2 regions of the Lactobacillus kefiranofaciens genome follow, and region 2 is predicted to be linked to the other one. Evidence: riboswitches for the same ligand, from Rfam matches in the RefSeq annotation. Region 2 holds a riboswitch; the other holds the start of a gene.
What was found. Region 2 has a riboswitch for magnesium ahead of mgtA (magnesium-translocating P-type ATPase). Riboswitches for the same ligand answer to the same signal wherever they lie in the genome.
Positions count from the first base shown of each region.

Region 1: it holds a riboswitch for magnesium, as region 2 does, so the genes downstream of both, mgtA (magnesium-translocating P-type ATPase) here and mgtA (magnesium-translocating P-type ATPase) in region 2, are expected to answer to the same signal.

Region 1 covers NZ_CP061341.1:257,974-266,673, forward strand. Annotated here, with positions in the region: gene ICI50_RS01265 (SOS response-associated peptidase family protein) at 1-538, opposite strand, end outside; gene trpS (tryptophan--tRNA ligase) at 657-1,679, shown strand; gene ICI50_RS01275 (deoxycytidylate deaminase) at 1,700-2,179, shown strand; gene ICI50_RS01280 (TPM domain-containing protein) at 2,136-2,777, shown strand; M-box (ykoK) riboswitch at 2,829-2,992, shown strand; gene mgtA (magnesium-translocating P-type ATPase) at 3,076-5,739, shown strand; gene metG (methionine--tRNA ligase) at 5,837-7,813, shown strand; gene ICI50_RS01295 (TatD family hydrolase) at 7,813-8,580, shown strand; gene rnmV (ribonuclease M5) at 8,567-8,700, shown strand, end outside.
Region 2 covers NZ_CP061341.1:379,287-387,986, forward strand. Annotated here, with positions in the region: gene ICI50_RS01915 (RNA-guided endonuclease InsQ/TnpB family protein) at 1-1,291, opposite strand, end outside; M-box (ykoK) riboswitch at 1,525-1,692, shown strand; gene mgtA (magnesium-translocating P-type ATPase) at 1,771-4,449, shown strand; partial or broken gene ICI50_RS10740 (hypothetical protein) at 4,521-4,904, opposite strand; gene ICI50_RS01925 (RhaT/GlcU family sugar-proton symporter) at 5,111-5,953, opposite strand; gene pepC (aminopeptidase C) at 6,097-7,446, opposite strand; gene ICI50_RS01935 (GNAT family protein) at 7,510-7,824, opposite strand; gene ICI50_RS01940 (dCTP deaminase/dUTPase family protein) at 7,958-8,509, shown strand; gene radA (DNA repair protein RadA) at 8,509-8,700, shown strand, end outside.

The sequences.
Region 1 (8,700 bases), 120 kb from region 2:
TGAAGTTTTGGAAAAGCCAGCGACGTAATTCATTAGGCTCAATGACCAGGGGCATTCGATTATGGATTGGTCGCATGTCCTGGTTAGGATCAGTAGTTACCATGGCAAAATTGTTTTGATCATAGATTCCTGCAATCAATGTAATGGGATTCTCGGTTTTAAAACCGTAGCGTTCATGATACTTTCTGCCGTTTGATGCTTGGTATGTCTTTTTAGCATATTCAAAGAATTCGCTGGTCAAGATAATGCAGCGCTGTTTAGCAAAAGACTGGTCCCACATTGAAGGCTTAGCTTCATAAAAACGCTCAATTCTGGCATTAAACAAAGGCTTATGCTCATCAACCGGGCTAGGATAACCCCAATTTTTATTGATTAATTGCAATTGATTATTTTGAAAAAGCAAAACAGGTGCCGTCTGATTGGGGAAGATGTCTTTAGCTTCTACATCAATTTTTGGTTCAACTAATGGCAAGGCTAAATCTTGCTTAAGATATTTTTGAATTTGTTTTAGGTCAGTTAGACGAAACTGGTTACACATAAGGGAATCCTTTCTTTGCTGGTAGTTTAATAGTAGCCTATTTTTTGTTAAAATTAAGTGATTAAACGACTTTATAATGAAAAAATAAGAATTTATTAGATAGAGAAGAGCAAAATTTATGGCAAAAGGAATTTTATTAACGGGAGATCGTCCTACTGGTAAGCTCCACATTGGACATTATATTGGCTCCTTAAAGAATCGAGTAAAATTACAAAATTCAGGTAAATACGATCCTTATATCATGATCGCGGATACGCAGGCTTTAACCGATAATGCCCGCAATCCTGAAAAGATTCGCAATTCTTTAGTTCAAGTAGCATTAGACTATTTGGCCGTTGGTCTTGACCCAGAAAAATCAACGATCTATGTTCAATCCCAAATCCCAGCTTTGTTTGAATTAACTGCTTACTACATGGACTTAGTAACGGTTGCACGTTTGGAAAGAAATCCAACCGTTAAGACTGAAATTAAGCAAAAGGATTTCAAGGATTCTATTCCTGTTGGCTTTTTGAACTATCCAGTTTCTCAAGCAGCTGATATTACTGCATTTAAGGCGACTGTTATTCCAGTTGGGGATGATCAAGAGCCAATGCTGGAACAAACACGTGAAATTGTCAGAACCTTCAATCGAGTTTACAAGACCGACGTTTTAGTAGGACCTAAGGGCTACTTCCCACCTAAGGGTCAAGGTCGTCTGCCAGGTCTTGATGGCAACGCTAAGATGTCCAAATCATTAGGCAATTGCATTTACTTATCAGACGATGCCAAGACCGTTCAAAAGAAAGTTATGTCTATGTTCACTGATCCTGACCACGTTCATGTAGAAGATCCAGGCAAGGTAGAAGGCAACACTGTCTTCACTTATCTCGATGTCTTTGATCCAGATAAGGACAAGGTAGCTGAACTTAAGGCCGAATACCAAAAGGGCGGCTTAGGTGATGTAAAGATCAAGCGCTATTTGAATAAGGTTTTAGAAGCAGAACTAGCACCAATTCGTGAACGCCGTGAGAAGTTTGCTCAAGATGAAGATGCAGTTTATGAAATGCTCTTAGAAGGCTCAAAGAAGGCCAACCAAGTTGCTAACGCTACTTTAGAGCAAGTTCGTGATGCGATTGGTTTGAACTATTTTAAGAATAGATAAGATCGAGTTGAGGTAAAGTCATGCATGATCGAATTCCTTGGAAACAATATTTTATGATGCAAGCCTTGGTGATTGCCCAGCGGTCTACCTGTAATCGAGCTTTAGTGGGGAGCGTCTTAGTAAAGGGCAATCGCATTATCGGTACGGGCTATAATGGTTCCGTTTCCGGGCAGCCGCATTGCGATGATGTTGGTCACCAAATGGTGGATGGTCACTGTGTAAGAACAATTCATTCAGAAATGAATGCAATTATTCAATGTGCCAAGTTTGGCGTTTCTACAGAAAATACCGAGATCTACGTCACGCATTTTCCTTGTTATAATTGCTGCAAGTCATTATTGCAAGCAGGCGTGAAAGAGATCAATTATTATTTTGATTATCGTGACAATCCTCTGGCAATGCAGCTGCTTCATGATTGTGGGGTACCATATGAACAAATTAAGATCGATCGCAAATATGTGGAAAGCCTGGCTCATAAACTTGAAGAAGACGAAAATTAGTCTACTTTGGCTGGTTGGCTTAGTAGCAGTATTTTTAACTACTACTGGTTTTATCCAGGACAATATTGAAGATAATCTCCACTTATTAAATAAAGAGACTAAGACATTAATTACCGAAAAGAATAATCGTTACTTTCAAACTAAAGAGCAGCCACAGATCACGGTGATCACGGTTAAGCGTTTGAACAAGCTAACACCGAAGGCATTAGATCACTCTAAACGTAGTGTTTTTATTGTAGTAGGACAAAAGGGCAAAAAGCGCAATGTGCAAATTTTTTCTACTAAAGATTTGCATGGTGCCTTTACGGCTGATACCAGAGCCAATATTTTGCGTGCTGAAGTTAATAAATTGCGCAGCAATAATAAAAATACTTTTAATGAAGGCTTGCGTTTTGTCTTTCGCGCTTGTGCTACCCGGGTTGACCAGCAATATCAATATGCATTGGACAAATATGATTTAACTAGTGCGGAACAAAATAAGATTTCGCATCCGCATAGCGTAGCCTTACCTATTGCCTTGGCACTAGCATTTTTAATCATGGGGATCGTCTATGTGCTAAAGAAATTTGGTCACCGCAATATATCTTCACCTAAATAACGGCTTGACTTATTGTGGCTTAATCCTTACACTTTTTATAGATATAGTTAGCGAAAAAACTGTTAGGTGAGACTCCTACGTGAACACACGCTATCGCCCAGAAACATCCAGAGATGCCAACGGGTTAAATAGGTGTCGTCGATTTAAGGCGAGATCCAGATAGCTAGCATGTGCTTACGTCACGTAGTGTTAAAACTGAACGATGAGTATGACAAAGCCTTGTTTGGCGTTGAGTCACCTGCAGTAATAGCAGGTGGCTTTTTTGTTTGCTTGTCAATCTGAATGAGAGGGGCAAAGAATGTTAAAAGCAGCTAGTAAAAAGCGCTTGAATGTCGACATTCGTAGAATTCAACAGATTGCTCGTGAATCGCGTAGTGAGACGCTAGCGAGGTTGCAAGCTAGTGCAGAAGGGCTTTCCACCAATAAGGCTGAAGAAAATAGAAAAGAATATGGCAAAAACGAGATAAGAAACAATGTTAACGCGTCGAAATGGCGCTTATTCTGGGAATCAATCGCTACGCCATTTACAGTAGTGCTGATTATCTTGACGTTGGCCACTTTGTTTACCAGTTATATCTTAGTGCCGCAAGGCGATAACGTAGATACAGTCATTGTCATGGCAGTCCTATTGATTATTTCAGTAGTGGTTAATTTTGTTCAAAAAATTAGAATTGCCAAAGTTACGGAAAAATTGCTTGATATGGTTTCAGTCACTACTAACATTCGTCGTGATGGCGACAACGTGGAACTGCCTACCGATGAGGTTGTAGTAGGAGACGTGATTAACCTGTCGGCTGGTGATATGATCCCAGCGGATATGAAGTTATTGACGAGTAAAGACCTCTTCTGTTCTTCTAGTTATCTAGATGGTGATCCTGAGCCTGCCGAAAAAATGGCTAACGTAGCCCTGAAGCCGAAAATGTTGGCTGATTATCTGAATTATCCCAATATTTTATATGAGGGTACAACGGTCGTCTCTGGGTCTGGCAGTGGCATCATCTTTGCTGTAGGCAACAACATCGTTTTTGGCAAAAAAGTACAAGAAATTTCCCGCAAAAAGGTGAAAACTACTTTATTCGATCGTGAAATGAAGCAGTTAGCGAAGATTTTGATTATTGCAACCGCAATTTTAGTGCCACTATTATTTATTATTAATGGTCTTACTAAAGGAGATTGGGGTGAAAGTCTCGTCTTCGCTTTGGCTGCTGCCGTGGGATTAACGCCGGAAGTTTTGCCAATTATCGTGAATAGCAACTTGAAAAAGGGTGCGCTTGAAATGTCTAAGCAAGGTGCCATGGTGAAGCAATTGAATGCTATTCAGAATCTAGGTTCGACCGATGTCTTTTGTATTGATAAGACAGGAACATTGACACAGAATCAGGTTGTATTAGAGCGACACTATGATCTTGATATGGATGAAACGCCACGAATTTTGAAATTCTCATATTTGAATGCGTATTATCAAACGGGCATGAAGGGCTTAATTGATAAGGCGGTCATTGACGCGGCTGGAGATGAATTAGATGTCAATGAAATTCAGCGTGACTATAACAAGATCGATGAGATTCCATTTGACTATACTCGTAAAAGAATGAGCGTCGTGGTTGTCGATAATGATGAGCATCACGGTCAGCACTTATTGGTAACTAAAGGTGCGGCAGAAGGGATGCTTGATATTTCTAGCAAGATTGAACTAAATGGTAAAACTGAAGATCTAACTGCAGCTTGGCGCAAGAAAATTTTAAATCAGATTAATGAATTAAATGATGATGGTCTGCGCGTATTATTAATCGGTTATAAGCTTAATCCTGCTCCTGTGGGAGAATTTTCTGCTAAAGATGAAACTGATTTAACGATCATCGGTTATTTGGCTTACCTGGATCCACCTAAAGAAAGTACCAAAGAAGCTCTTCAGGAGCTGAAAAACGATAATGTGAATGTCAAAATCTTTACCGGTGACAATGAAGCCGTTACGCGTGCAGTTGCCTTACAAGTTGGCTTAAATGTCGATACGGTGTATGACGGTCAACAAATTGAGGCAGCTACGCCGAATGAATTGGCCGAAATTGTAGAGAAATGTGATATTTTCGTGCGTCTAACACCAGAGTTGCGGACTAAGATTATCAATGCCTTGAAGCAAAATGGTCATACCGTTGGCTATATGGGCAATGGCAATAAGGACGCTTTGGCGATGAATGTTGCTGATGTGATGATCACGTCGAATAACGCGGTAGATATCATTAAGGAGTCCGCGGATATTGTCTTTGAGCAGAAGGACTTACAACTGCTTGAAGAAATGATCATCATGGGGAGGAAGGTCTTTTCCAATACGATGAAGTATATCAAGACCTTCTTAGTAACTAATTTTGGCAGCATGATTGCAATGGTGGTGTCATCTCTGATTTTGCCATTTTTGCCATTATTGCCTTTGCAGCTATTAATCCTAAATCTGTTATATAGTATCAGTTGTTTAGCGATTCCATTTGATAGCGTGTCAAAGAACTATGTCAAAAAGCCGCAAAAGTGGTCAATTAAAAAGTGGCCTAAATTTGTGTTGAACTTTGGCCCAATTCCGGCGATTATTGACTTTATTGCAATGGCGGGGATGTTTTATTGGTTTTGCCCTAATCTAGTAGGAACTAATTATCATCATTGGGTCTTTGTATCATTATTTTATTCAGGAATTTTTGTAGAATCGCTGTGGACGCGGTCAATGGTAATTCATGTTTTGCGTGATGAGAGATTTCCATTCTTTAAACAGCGCGCCACACCGCTTGTTTTTTTGGTCACGTTGGCTTTAGCCTTATTTGGCAGTGCATTGCCTTCTTCTAATATAGGTCCTAATCTAGGATTAATGCAGCTACCGTTAAGTTTTTCATTGTTTGTGGTGGTTTTGGAAATTATTTATGTTTTACTGACAACCGTGGTGAAAAAGTTATATTTGAAAAAAGAAAAATTTTAATTAAAGAAGGAATTGGCTTTATTTGGGTCAATTCCTTTTTAGATTTCATGGTAAGATAGAATAGATATTTTAGACGAATAAAGGAGTATGACAATTAATGGCTGATAAAGATACTTTTTATATTACAACCCCAATTTACTATCCTTCTGGTAGATTAACTATCGGTAATGCTTATACGACAATTGCAGCTGACACCATGGCCCACTACAAACGCAGTCAAGGCTATGATACCTTCTTCTTGACTGGTACTGACGAGCACGGCTTGAAGATTGAGCAAAAGGCCGAAGCACAAGGCATCAAGCCACAAGAATTCGTAGATAAGATGGCTGCTTCTTATAAGAAATTATGGAAGAGTCTGGATATTTCTTACGACAAGTTCATTAGAACTACGGATAAGCAACATGTGGTAGCTGTCCAAAAGATTTTTGAAAAACTTTTAAAACAAGGTGATATTTACTTAGGCGAATACACTGGCTGGTACTCAGTTGAAGATGAAGAATACTTCACTGAATCCCAATTAGCTGAAGTTTACAAGGATGATGATGGAAACGTCATCGGTGGTAAGGCACCAAGTGGTCATGACGTGCGCTTGGTTAAGGAACCATCCTACTTCTTCAAGATGAGCAAGTATGCCGATCGTTTGGTTGAATACTACAAGGAACATCCTGACTTTATCTTGCCTCATTCCCGTGAAAATGAAATGATCAACAACTTTATTAAGCCAGGCTTGGAAGACCTTTCCGTAACGCGGACCACGGTTGACTGGGGTATTCCTGTGCCAAGCGATCCTAAGCACGTGGTTTATGTTTGGATTGATGCTTTGTCCAACTATATTACTGCTTTAGGTTATGGTTCAGATGATGATTCATTATTCAAGAAGTACTGGCCTGCTGATGTTCACTTGGTAGGTAAGGAAATCGTTCGCTTCCACACTATTTATTGGCCAATTATGTTGATGGCATTAGGTTTGCCACTTCCTAAGCATATCATCGGCCATGGTTGGGTATTGATGAAAGATGGCAAGATGTCCAAATCTAAAGGCAACGCTGTTTACCCAGAATCATTGACGAGCCGCTACGGGGTTGACCCACTGCGCTATTACTTAATGCGTGCTCTTCCTTTTGGTGCTGATGGAATCTTTACGCCAGAAGACTTTATTGAAAGAATCAATTATGATTTGGCTAACGACTTGGGCAATTTGTTAAACCGTACTGTTTCCATGATCAACCAATATCAAGATGGTCATGTTGCTGCTACTGCTATTGCGCAGGATGAATTTGGCGAAGATTTACAAAATACTGCAGCTAGCGTCATTAATGATTACAGAGAGTACATGGACTCATTGCACTTTTCACACGCTTTAGATAGTATTTGGAAATTGGTAAGTCGTGCTAATAAGTACATTGATGAAACTACCCCTTGGGTATTGAACAAGGAAGGCAAGACTGAAGAGCTTTCTCGCGTAATGTCTAACTTAGCGGAAAGCTTACGTTTAATTGCCGTGATGATTGCGCCGGTAATGACTGAGACTGCTCCTAAGATGTTCTATCAACTGGGCTTAAACTGGGGTGATCACGAGCAAAGAAAGTTGGCCTTTGGTGACTTTGCCTGGAATGTTAAGGTAGTGGAAAAGCCAAAGCCAATCTTCCCAAGACTTAAGGCTGAAGAAGAAGTTAAATACATTAAAGACGAAATGGCTAAGGCTAAACCAAAGAAGACTACTAGAAGCGAGCAAAAGAAGGGTAAAGAAATTACCATTGATGATTTTGATAAGGTTAAGATTCAAGTGGGTCAAATCTTGTCAGTAGAACCTGTTCAAGGCTCAAAGAAATTGCTCATGTTCAAATTGGACTTTGGCGATGGCAAGGAACGTCAAATTTTAAGTGGTATCCGCAAGTTTTATCCAGATGCTAGCGAATTGCTTGATAAGAAAGTTTTGGCTGTTACTAACTTAAAGCCACGGAAGATGTTAGGACACTTGAGTGAAGGCATGCTTTTATCTAGTGAAAAGAATGGCGAGATCAAGTTGGCTATTGTCGGTGATGAGCATGCAGTTGGAGCTGAATTAGGTTAATGGAGATTATTGACAATCATACTCATTTAAATGATGAACCTTTTCGCGGTAAAGAGCAGTATTATCTTGTCCGAGCTAAAGCTTTAGGCGTGACCAAAGTGATTTGTGCTGGTCAAGATCCTGACTTTAATCAGCGGGCAGTTGATTTAGCACAAAAATTCGATAATGTTTACGCAATGGTAGGCTACTGTCCTGATGTCGCTAAGGACTACGATCAAAAGGCTGAAGATGAGTTGATTAAGCAATTAAAGATGCCAAAAGTCGTTGCCATGGGTGAGATTGGCCTGGATTATTATTGGGATGAATCTCCGCGTGACGTGCAGCGAGAAGTATTTGCTCGCCAGATTGAAGTGGCACATGACTTGAAGATGCCGGTTGATATCCATACCAGAGATGCATTTCCAGATTGCTATGACATTTTGAAAAACAGTAATCTAGAGTATGGCGCTATTTTGCATAGTTTTAATGGTGGTGTTGATTGGCTGAATAAGTTCCTTAATTTGAATGTCTACTTCTCATATTCGGGCGTAGTTTCCTTTACTAAGGCTATTGAAGTGCATGAGAGCGCCAAGGCTGCGCCACTTGATCGAATTCTAGTAGAGACTGATGCGCCATATTTAACGCCTAAGCCATATCGTGGTCGGCAAAATGAAACGGGTTACGTGCGATATGTGGCTGAAGCTATTGCTAAATTGAGAGATATTCCACTTGCGGAAGTTGCAGATGCTACATATAAGAATACAGTGAGAGTTTATGGGCTTGAATAAAAAGAATTTTGATGCGGTAATCGTTGTCGAGGGAAAAGACGATACTATCCGTTTAAAGCAGTTTTTCCCTGGAATTGAAACGATTGAAACTAATGGTTCAGCCGTTTCAGATAAAGTGTT
Region 2 (8,700 bases):
GTCCTTTTTCCAAGATGTTTATTGCCGCATTCCAATCGCGGATATGATGTGTATGACACATCGGGCAAGCCCATTCCCGATCCCTAAGCGTTAATTTTCGATAGCCATTTTGTCCCATAATACTGCCACAAGCATGACAGCGCTGAGTGGTGTATTTAGGATCAATAGTCAGGAATTCTTTGCCATATAGCTGAGCCTTATAAGCCAGCATGTTAAGAAAGCTGCGCCAGCCAACATCAGAGATTGCTTGAGATAAGGCATGATTCTTTAACAAGTTCTTGCTTCTTAACTCCTCGGCAACTACTAAATCGTGGTTTTTGATTAATGCAGTTGAGAGTGTTTGTAAGAAGTCTGCACGTTGTCTGCGAATCTTGTCGTGCAGTTTAGCAACTGCCAGACGCTGCTTCTGATAGTTGCTTGCCGTCCGCAAATTGCGTCCTTCTTGCTTAGCTCGTCTTTGTCTGCGAGAGAGCACGCGTTGAGCATGGGCAAGCTTCTTTTTAGCTTTGCGGTAAAAGCGTGGATTAGCCACCATAGCCCCGTTTGATTCAGTCAAGAAATTATCAAGATTGAGATCAATGCCAATTTGACTCTGCGTTTTAGGCAGGTCTTTGACAAAAGATACGTCACTGCCTAGCTGCATTGATAAATAAAACTGATTATCAGCGATCTTTTTGATCGTCACTGTGCCAATTCTTGTCGGAATATGATTAAGCAAACGAGCTTCAATTAATTTTCTAAAACCAGCAATGCGGACAACGCCCAGCTTAGGCAATTTAACGTGTTTGTCATCGATAAACTTAGCAGTTCCATTATCAAGATAAGCTTCAAGCTGCTTAGGATATTGGCAGTTGGTTTGGTATGACCAGTCGCTGCGTTTCTTGTGGAAAGTCGGTATTCCATGTCCGATCTTGCGGTAGTTGTTCCAAGCCTTCTGATAGTTTTGAATTGTATTAGCCAGCGCTAGACTATCTATTTCTTTAACGCGTAAGAAGCTGTAAGCATTGCGGATATTCTTGGGCTTAGCCAGCAGTTCGTTATTAGCGGCCACTGTTTCTGCCAACTCAGTTTCATAGCGATTAAGAGCAGAAAAAACAAAAGGCATCGCTTGGCACTGTCTACTAGCTAAGAAACGTCGAGCATGATAATTAGTCCGATTGCGTCCTACATAAGAGTTGTAGACAAAGCGTTGAGCATCATAGTTTAGTTTAATGATTTTCTTCTGCTTGGAACTAGGATAAAAGCGCAACTTAATGCCGAAGTGACAAGCCAAACTACTCATTCTCTTCATATTTTTTCACCTCCTCGTAGATTTAATATTTATATTTTACCGGAAAAGGGAACATATGTCTCTAAATTATAATAAAAAAAGCTGACCTAAGGGTCAGCTTGAGCCCTATCCATCCCCGCATTAAAATACGGGGATGGATAGGGCTATTTTCATTAAAATTTTAAAGATTTATTTAAAGAGGTTGATTAGAATATTTTTTTGTCTTACCCTAGCATTGTTAAAAATAATTAAAGCAAATGAACTGTTAGGTGAGACTCCTACGTAAATATACGCTGACGCCCAGCAACATCCAGAGATGCCAACGGGTTAAACAGGCACTGTCGAGTTAAGGCTTTCCCCAGTCAGCTAGTTGAACAGACTTCACGTTACGTAGTGTTAAAACTGAACGACGAGTATAAATCGCTTGATAATTAAGACCAATGCAGTTTTTGCGTTGGCCTTTTTGTTTGTTTGCCGATTTTTTAGAGGGAGAGATTAGAATGCTGAAAATCAACTCTAAAGATCGTGTGGTAACAGATGCGACTTTAGCTAAACGGATTGCTAGAGAGGATAAAAGTAAGGTGTTAACAGAATTAGGAGCTTCTGTTAATGGCTTAACTGCTAGTGAAGCGCGTAAAAGGCTAGAACGCGATGGGTTTAATGAAGTGTCTAACAAAGAACACCATCCTAAATTACATTTTTTAGCTGATGCCTTTTTGACACCTTTTACTGGAGTGCTAGTAATTTTAGCAACTCTATCTTTTTTCACTGATTATGTTTTCGTACCAACTAATCAAAAAGATTTGAGTACAGTGATTATTATGTTGGTCATGATTTTGATTTCAGGAATTACTAGTTTTGTTCAAAACGTTAGAACAAGTGATGCTGTCGAAAGTCTTTTGAATATGGTTTCAGTAACAACCAATATTAGAAGAGACGAGAAAGATCAGGAATTACCAACTAAAGGGGTAGTAGTCGGCGATATTATTAATTTAACTGCAGGTGATTTAGTACCGGCAGACTTACTATTGTTGCGTAGTAAGGACTTATTCTGTTCTGCTAGCTCACTTAATGGTGAATCTAATCCTGTAGAAAAAATTGCCGATCAAAAACCGGAAGATGAAGATAGTTACTTGGATTATCCTAATGTTTTGTATGAAGGAACTAATATTGTTTCTGGATCGGGGATGGGCGTTGTTTTTGCGACAGGCGATCAAACTGTCTTTGGCAATTTAGCTCGTAGTTTAGCTAAAAATAAAAACAAAGAAACTACATTTGATATTGGAATTAAAAATATCTCTAAAATTCTGTTAACGATGACTGCGGTGATTGCGCCATTAGTTTTCTTAATTAATGGATTGACCAAGGGTGATTGGTTAAATGCTTTAATCTTTGCAATTGCAACTGCAGTTGGTTTAACGCCAGAAATGCTGCCAGTGATTGTTACTAGTAACCTAGTTAAAGGCTCTGTAGAGATGGCTAAGCATGAAACGATCGTTAAAAGAATGAGTTCTATTCAAAACTTTGGTTCAGCTGATATTTTGTGTACTGATAAGACGGGAACATTAACCCAAGATAAAGTTGTGCTTGAACGTCACTACAATTTGAATTTAGAAGAAAAACCGAAGGTCTTGGAATTATCTTTTTTAAACAGTTACTATCAAACAGGCATGAAAGATTTGATGGATAAGGCTATTATTGATGTAGCTGATGATGAATTAGACACTAACAATATTAAGCAAAATTATCAAAAAATTGATGAAATTCCTTTTGATTTTAAACGTCGGCGGATGAGTGTAGTTGTTAAAAATAAGAAAAATGAGCATCTATTAGTAACTAAGGGTGCTGCGGAAGAAATGTTGGCATGTTCTAATAGAGTAGAAAAGGATGGGGAGATCAAACCGTTAGATGAAGCGCAGCGAAAAGAGATTTTAGACAAGATTGATGAAATGAATCGTGATGGTCTTAGAGTTATTTTGCTTGCTTACAAGAAAAATCCAGCTCCTGTTGGTGAATTTAGTGTAGCCGATGAAAAAGAATTGATTCTCGCCGGATTTTTAGCATTCCTTGATCCACCAAAGGATAGTGCTAAGGAGGCATTGGATGCTTTAAAACAAGATGGAATTACAGTTAAGATTCTGACTGGTGATAATGAAGCTGTAACGAGAAATGTTGGTGCGCAAGTAGGTCTGAATATTGATAAAGTATACCAAGGTAAAGAACTTGAAAATAAAACTACAGCTGAATTAAAGAAGATAGTGCAAGAATGCGATGTTTTCGTTAAGCTATCACCACAGCAAAAGGCCAAGATTATTAAAGTATTGAGAGAAGATGGGCACACCGTAGCTTACATGGGTGATGGTATTAATGATGCTCCAGCTATGAAGGCTGCCGATGTTTCAATTTCTGTGGACACGGCTGTGGATATCGCTAAAAAATCTGCAGATATTATTTTGCTTCATAAAGATTTACGAATCTTGGAAAGAGCAGTTCAAATTGGTCGACAAGTATTTGGTAATGCAATGAAGTATATCAAGATTACACTTTCATCTAATTTTGGTAATATTTTATCAATTTTAGTAGCATCTTCATTTTTACCATTTTTGCCAATGTTGCCAATTCAATTACTAATTCTCGATTTGATGTACGGAACCAGTTGTTTATCAATTCCATTTGATACAATGAATCGTCATTATCTTTCAGAACCAAGAAAGTGGAGTACTAAGAAGTTGCCTAAGTTTATGTTTTACTTTGGTCCGACTTCATCGATTTTTGATATTTTGACTTTTGCAATTCTATTTTTTGTAGTTTGTCCACAAGTTGTGGGTACCAGTTATGCAGGAGCAACAGCTTCACAAAAATTATTGTTTAGTCTTGTCTTTAGTGCTGGTTGGTTTATTGAATCTCTTTGGACACAAGAAATGGTGATCCATGCTTTAAGAGATCCAAGAGTACCTTTTATTAAGCAACATGCAACGGCAATTGTTACTTGGTCAACCATTAGCATGGCAGTAATCGGAACAGCTTTACCATTTATTACACCGATTGCTAAGGCGATGAAGTTTGGCCCAATTCCAGTTTATTTCTTAGCTGTTGTCTTTATCTTGTTAGTTTTGTACATTGCTTTAACTACAGTAGTTAAGAAATGGTACATGAAGTCAGAAAAATATCTGATTTAAATTAATGCAAAAAGAGCGTAGGTAGATCAAAATATCTACTTACGCTCTTTTATTATTATGAAATGAATAAATTATTCTAATTTACCAGCTTTTGCTAAAACTTCCTTAGCCTTTTCAAGTGAGTGATGTTCTTCACGGTAACGCTTAATATCGTAACCATCAGTATCACTTAACTTATCAAGTCTTTCATCAAGTTCCTTGAATTCTTTTTCAAGGTCCTTAATGACACCTTCTTCATCCTTAACGTAAACATATTCTTTTTCATCAGCCTTAGCATCAATCTTGGCGTCATATTCACCAACTTTTCTAGCATGTTTCAGAATAGACTTGATGTCCTTAATAGTTTCATGTTGTGCGGTACGAGATGACGCTTGTCAGGTACTGAATCTTCAATTTTAGCTAAGTGACTTTCAGCGTTCACTAATCTTCTTAGAAATTCTGTCTAAAGCTTTCAATTATCTCTTTGAATAATCTGTCATGTTTATTACCTCCTAGGTAAATGATCATCTCTAATAAATAGGCTTTCACTGTATGTTTCATTTTTGGATAAAGCAAGAATATGCACTTGGAATTTTTTAAACATTATAAGATTGAGAATACTGGCAGGAAATGAAGAAAAGACTTCAGAATAAATCTGAAGTCTTTCATTAATTTTTAGTATTCATTGAATAGCAGCACCAATGATAATTAAGATTAGGCCAACAAAGGTTGCAATTAATTCGGATTTAGTCTTATTTTCACCGATAAAGAAAATACCGCCTAAAGTAGAAATTATTACGCAAAGTTGACTGTAAATAAAAGCAGTAATAACGCCGTTTAATTGAGCTGAAAAGATATATGCGAATGCGGCGATCCCAAATGAAAAACCGGAAAAGATATTAAGCCAGGTAGCTTTTTCTTTTAATACCTTGGTTTGGCGAGATACTAACAAAAAGATAATACTACCAATAAAGATACCAATCATTTGTGGTAAAAATAGGGTCTGTGCATCGGCTGTGATAGCTTTTGGAAATGATGAATAAATCCAATAACCAATTGATGTGAAGAGCAATAGAATAATATCTCTCATTTTGAGTTTGGCGCTTTTATCTTTGCTGATGGCGGTCAAACTAACACCAACGATAATTAAGATTAAAGCTAAAGTACCAATTAAATATTGAGAGCTGCTAGTCCATTCTCCAAAAATTATTGCCCCAATTAAAGTATTACCGATCAGTTGAAAACCTGTTGATAATGGCATCGTTTTACTGATACCGATATTTCTCATTGAAATGAATTGACCAGATTGTCCAAGTGCACAAAACATTCCAGAAATTAGTGATAACGAAAAAATTGTAATGTTGGAACTGGTTGGATGAATGATAGCTGTAATAATACCGATTATTAATGCCCCAGTTCCTAACCCCATTAACTCATTAGCAGGATGACTATTTTTAATTTTGCCAGCAATAAGTGAAAAAATTCCCCAACCAAGTGCTGGAATTAAAGCAATAAGTATATTCATAAATTAACTACCTTATTTTTTGTAAATACTTACATAATATTAAAATAAATCTAAATTGCTAGCAAATTTTTTGCCTTTTCATGAAAAAGACTAGGAGTGTCAAACATTCCTAGTCTGTTAATTATGTGGAATAAATCTAATTATTAATACTTAAATGCTAAAGCACCCATTGGATCCCATGGCAATAATTGAATAGGATTATCCTTGCCTTCGTCGTAAGCCTTCTTAAGATCTTCTGGCAAAATATCTTTGTTAATAACTGCTTGGTAAACAAATGAGTCAAACCATGAATCACTCATTACGAAGTAGCCTTTAAAGCCTGGCTTTTCACCCCATGAGTTTTCAATCTTCCACTTAGTTGGTTTGCCATCAACGATGTCAACACCAGTAATAACCATTGCGTGGTCCATCATGCTTTCGCCTGAGTCAAGCTTATCAGCCTTAGACATTGAGAAGTCAACGTCAAATAATTGATCACGGCGGTAAAGATTGGTGTCAAGAAGTCCAGCGCGACGTTCAGAATCCTTAACAACGTTTGAACCAAACCATACAACTTCGCCGCTCTTTAATTGCTTGATGATCAAATCCTTCATTTCATCAACCTTTAAGTTCAAGTGACGAACTTGACGACCGCCTTCAACGTTACCTAGGTATTCAACTGAGAAGACCTTGTGGAAAGGCTTATCATCAGTTGGTGAATTAATTGTTGAAATATGATTTTCAAGATCCATGCCAACGTACTTGTCAAAGAATTCCTTAGGAGTAATATCCTTGTCGATGTGGTAGTTCTTGTCATCATCACGGTATTCGAAATTGAATTTCTTAGGTGGAACACCAAGTGAGATTGAAAGAACGCGGAAGACATCGTTTAACATTTCTTCCTTGCGAGCTTGTACTTCATCTTCTGACTTGCCAGCATTAACTAAGTCTCTTAATTCAAGACCATCTTTACGAAGCAAAGTGTTTAAGGTGTCGTTTAAAGCACTTGAGTTGTTTGAGTTAGCAGTTTCTGGGTAAACGCTCTTGGGTACAATACCGTACTTTTCAATAATGCCGCAAAGCATGTCCCATTGACCACCGTCTTGTTGTGGGGTAGCAAATAAGAAGGAAACCTTGCGGTCGCCAAGTGGCTTATCTGCGGAACCGATCACATTTTCGAAGAACCAGTTAGACTTTTCAAATTTGTCCCAGAAGTTAGTGTAGTTTTGCGATAATTCAAAGTCCTTTAACTTAAATTTCTTTTGTAGTGGGTGGCGCATGGTGTTCAAAGCACTGAACATCCAGCAACGACCAGATTGTTTTTGATCAGCTGGTTTACCCGTATCAATTTCGATTGAGAAAGTTGGGTCTAAGTCAATCTTGGATTGTAAATTTTGGCTAGCTTTGAAGATGCCGTTTTCTTGAGCTGCATGACTAGCAACGTTAAAAGCGGGATGCTTGGCTAAATCATTTTCAAATTTAGCAATCGTATCATTGTTGATTTCTTTGGTCATTAAAAAATTCCTCCTTTATTAATTAAACATCAATTATATTTTAACTTATCAAAAGAAAGTAGTCTATCTTTTAAACGGACGATGGTACCAAATTTGGTGAAATTCGGGATGTTTTTCAAAATAGTCGATGATCAGCGGATCTAGCGGCCAGATAGGGTAGCCGCTTTCTTTAGCAATATCAAGTACAGTGTCCATTTCATCGTCTAGTAATCTTGGCATTGATTTTTTAGAATCTTCAGTAGGGACAAAAAAGAAGTGGTTCATTACCCAGACCGTTCCATCTTTGCGGTCAATTTGGTCCATTGTCCAACGACATACTAAAACATCGTTATTATCATAAGTTTCAAAAAATTGATGGGGATCTTGTGGATTATACATAAAATTTTCACCTTAAAAAAATAATTAAACTTTTTTGCGTAATAAATAATAGAGGGCTAAATATTTTTTGTTAGCTGAAAACATTGTAAAATAGATATCTGTTAAAAGAAAAGTAGTAAATGGAGTTATCAAGATGAAGACACGCGGATTTGAAGTAGTAAAAAAATATCAGGATCAAGACATTAATTTACCACGTAGACAGACTTTAGCCAGTGCTGGCTATGACATCGAGGCAGCGGCAGATGTGATTATTCCCAGTATTTGGCGCTTAAATTTCGTGAGAATTTTTAGATTAATTCGAAACGGTCACCAGCTTTATGAGCGTGATTATGAAATGGGCGATGAAGTGTTAAAACCATTTTTAGTGCCTACCGGTCTTAAAGCTTACATGCCAGAAGATGAAGTATTGATTTTAGCTAATCGTTCATCAAATACTTTCAAACGAAATTTAGCCTTGCCAAATGGGATTGGCGTGATCGATGCAGATTATTACAACAACCCTAATAATGAAGGCGAAATTTTCGTGCAGATGATCAACTATGGCGTGCGGCCTTTACATATTAAAAAAGGCGATCGGATTGCTCAGGGAATTTTTATCAAATATCTCAAGACTGATGACGATGACCCGATTAGTCGCCGAAGAGTCAGTGGTTTTGGTTCAACAAATGAAAAGGAAGATGATTAATGGCACGAGTAAAAACACAATATAAATGTCATTCTTGTGGCTATATTTCCGCCAGCTATTTGGGACGTTGTCCTAATTGTGGCGCGTGGAATCAGTTTGAAAAAGAAACTGAAGAAGTACAAAAGCGTTCTACAAAAGCGACTGCTAGCCGTTTAATCAAAAAGACGGGTATCAATGAACCAGTTAAATTA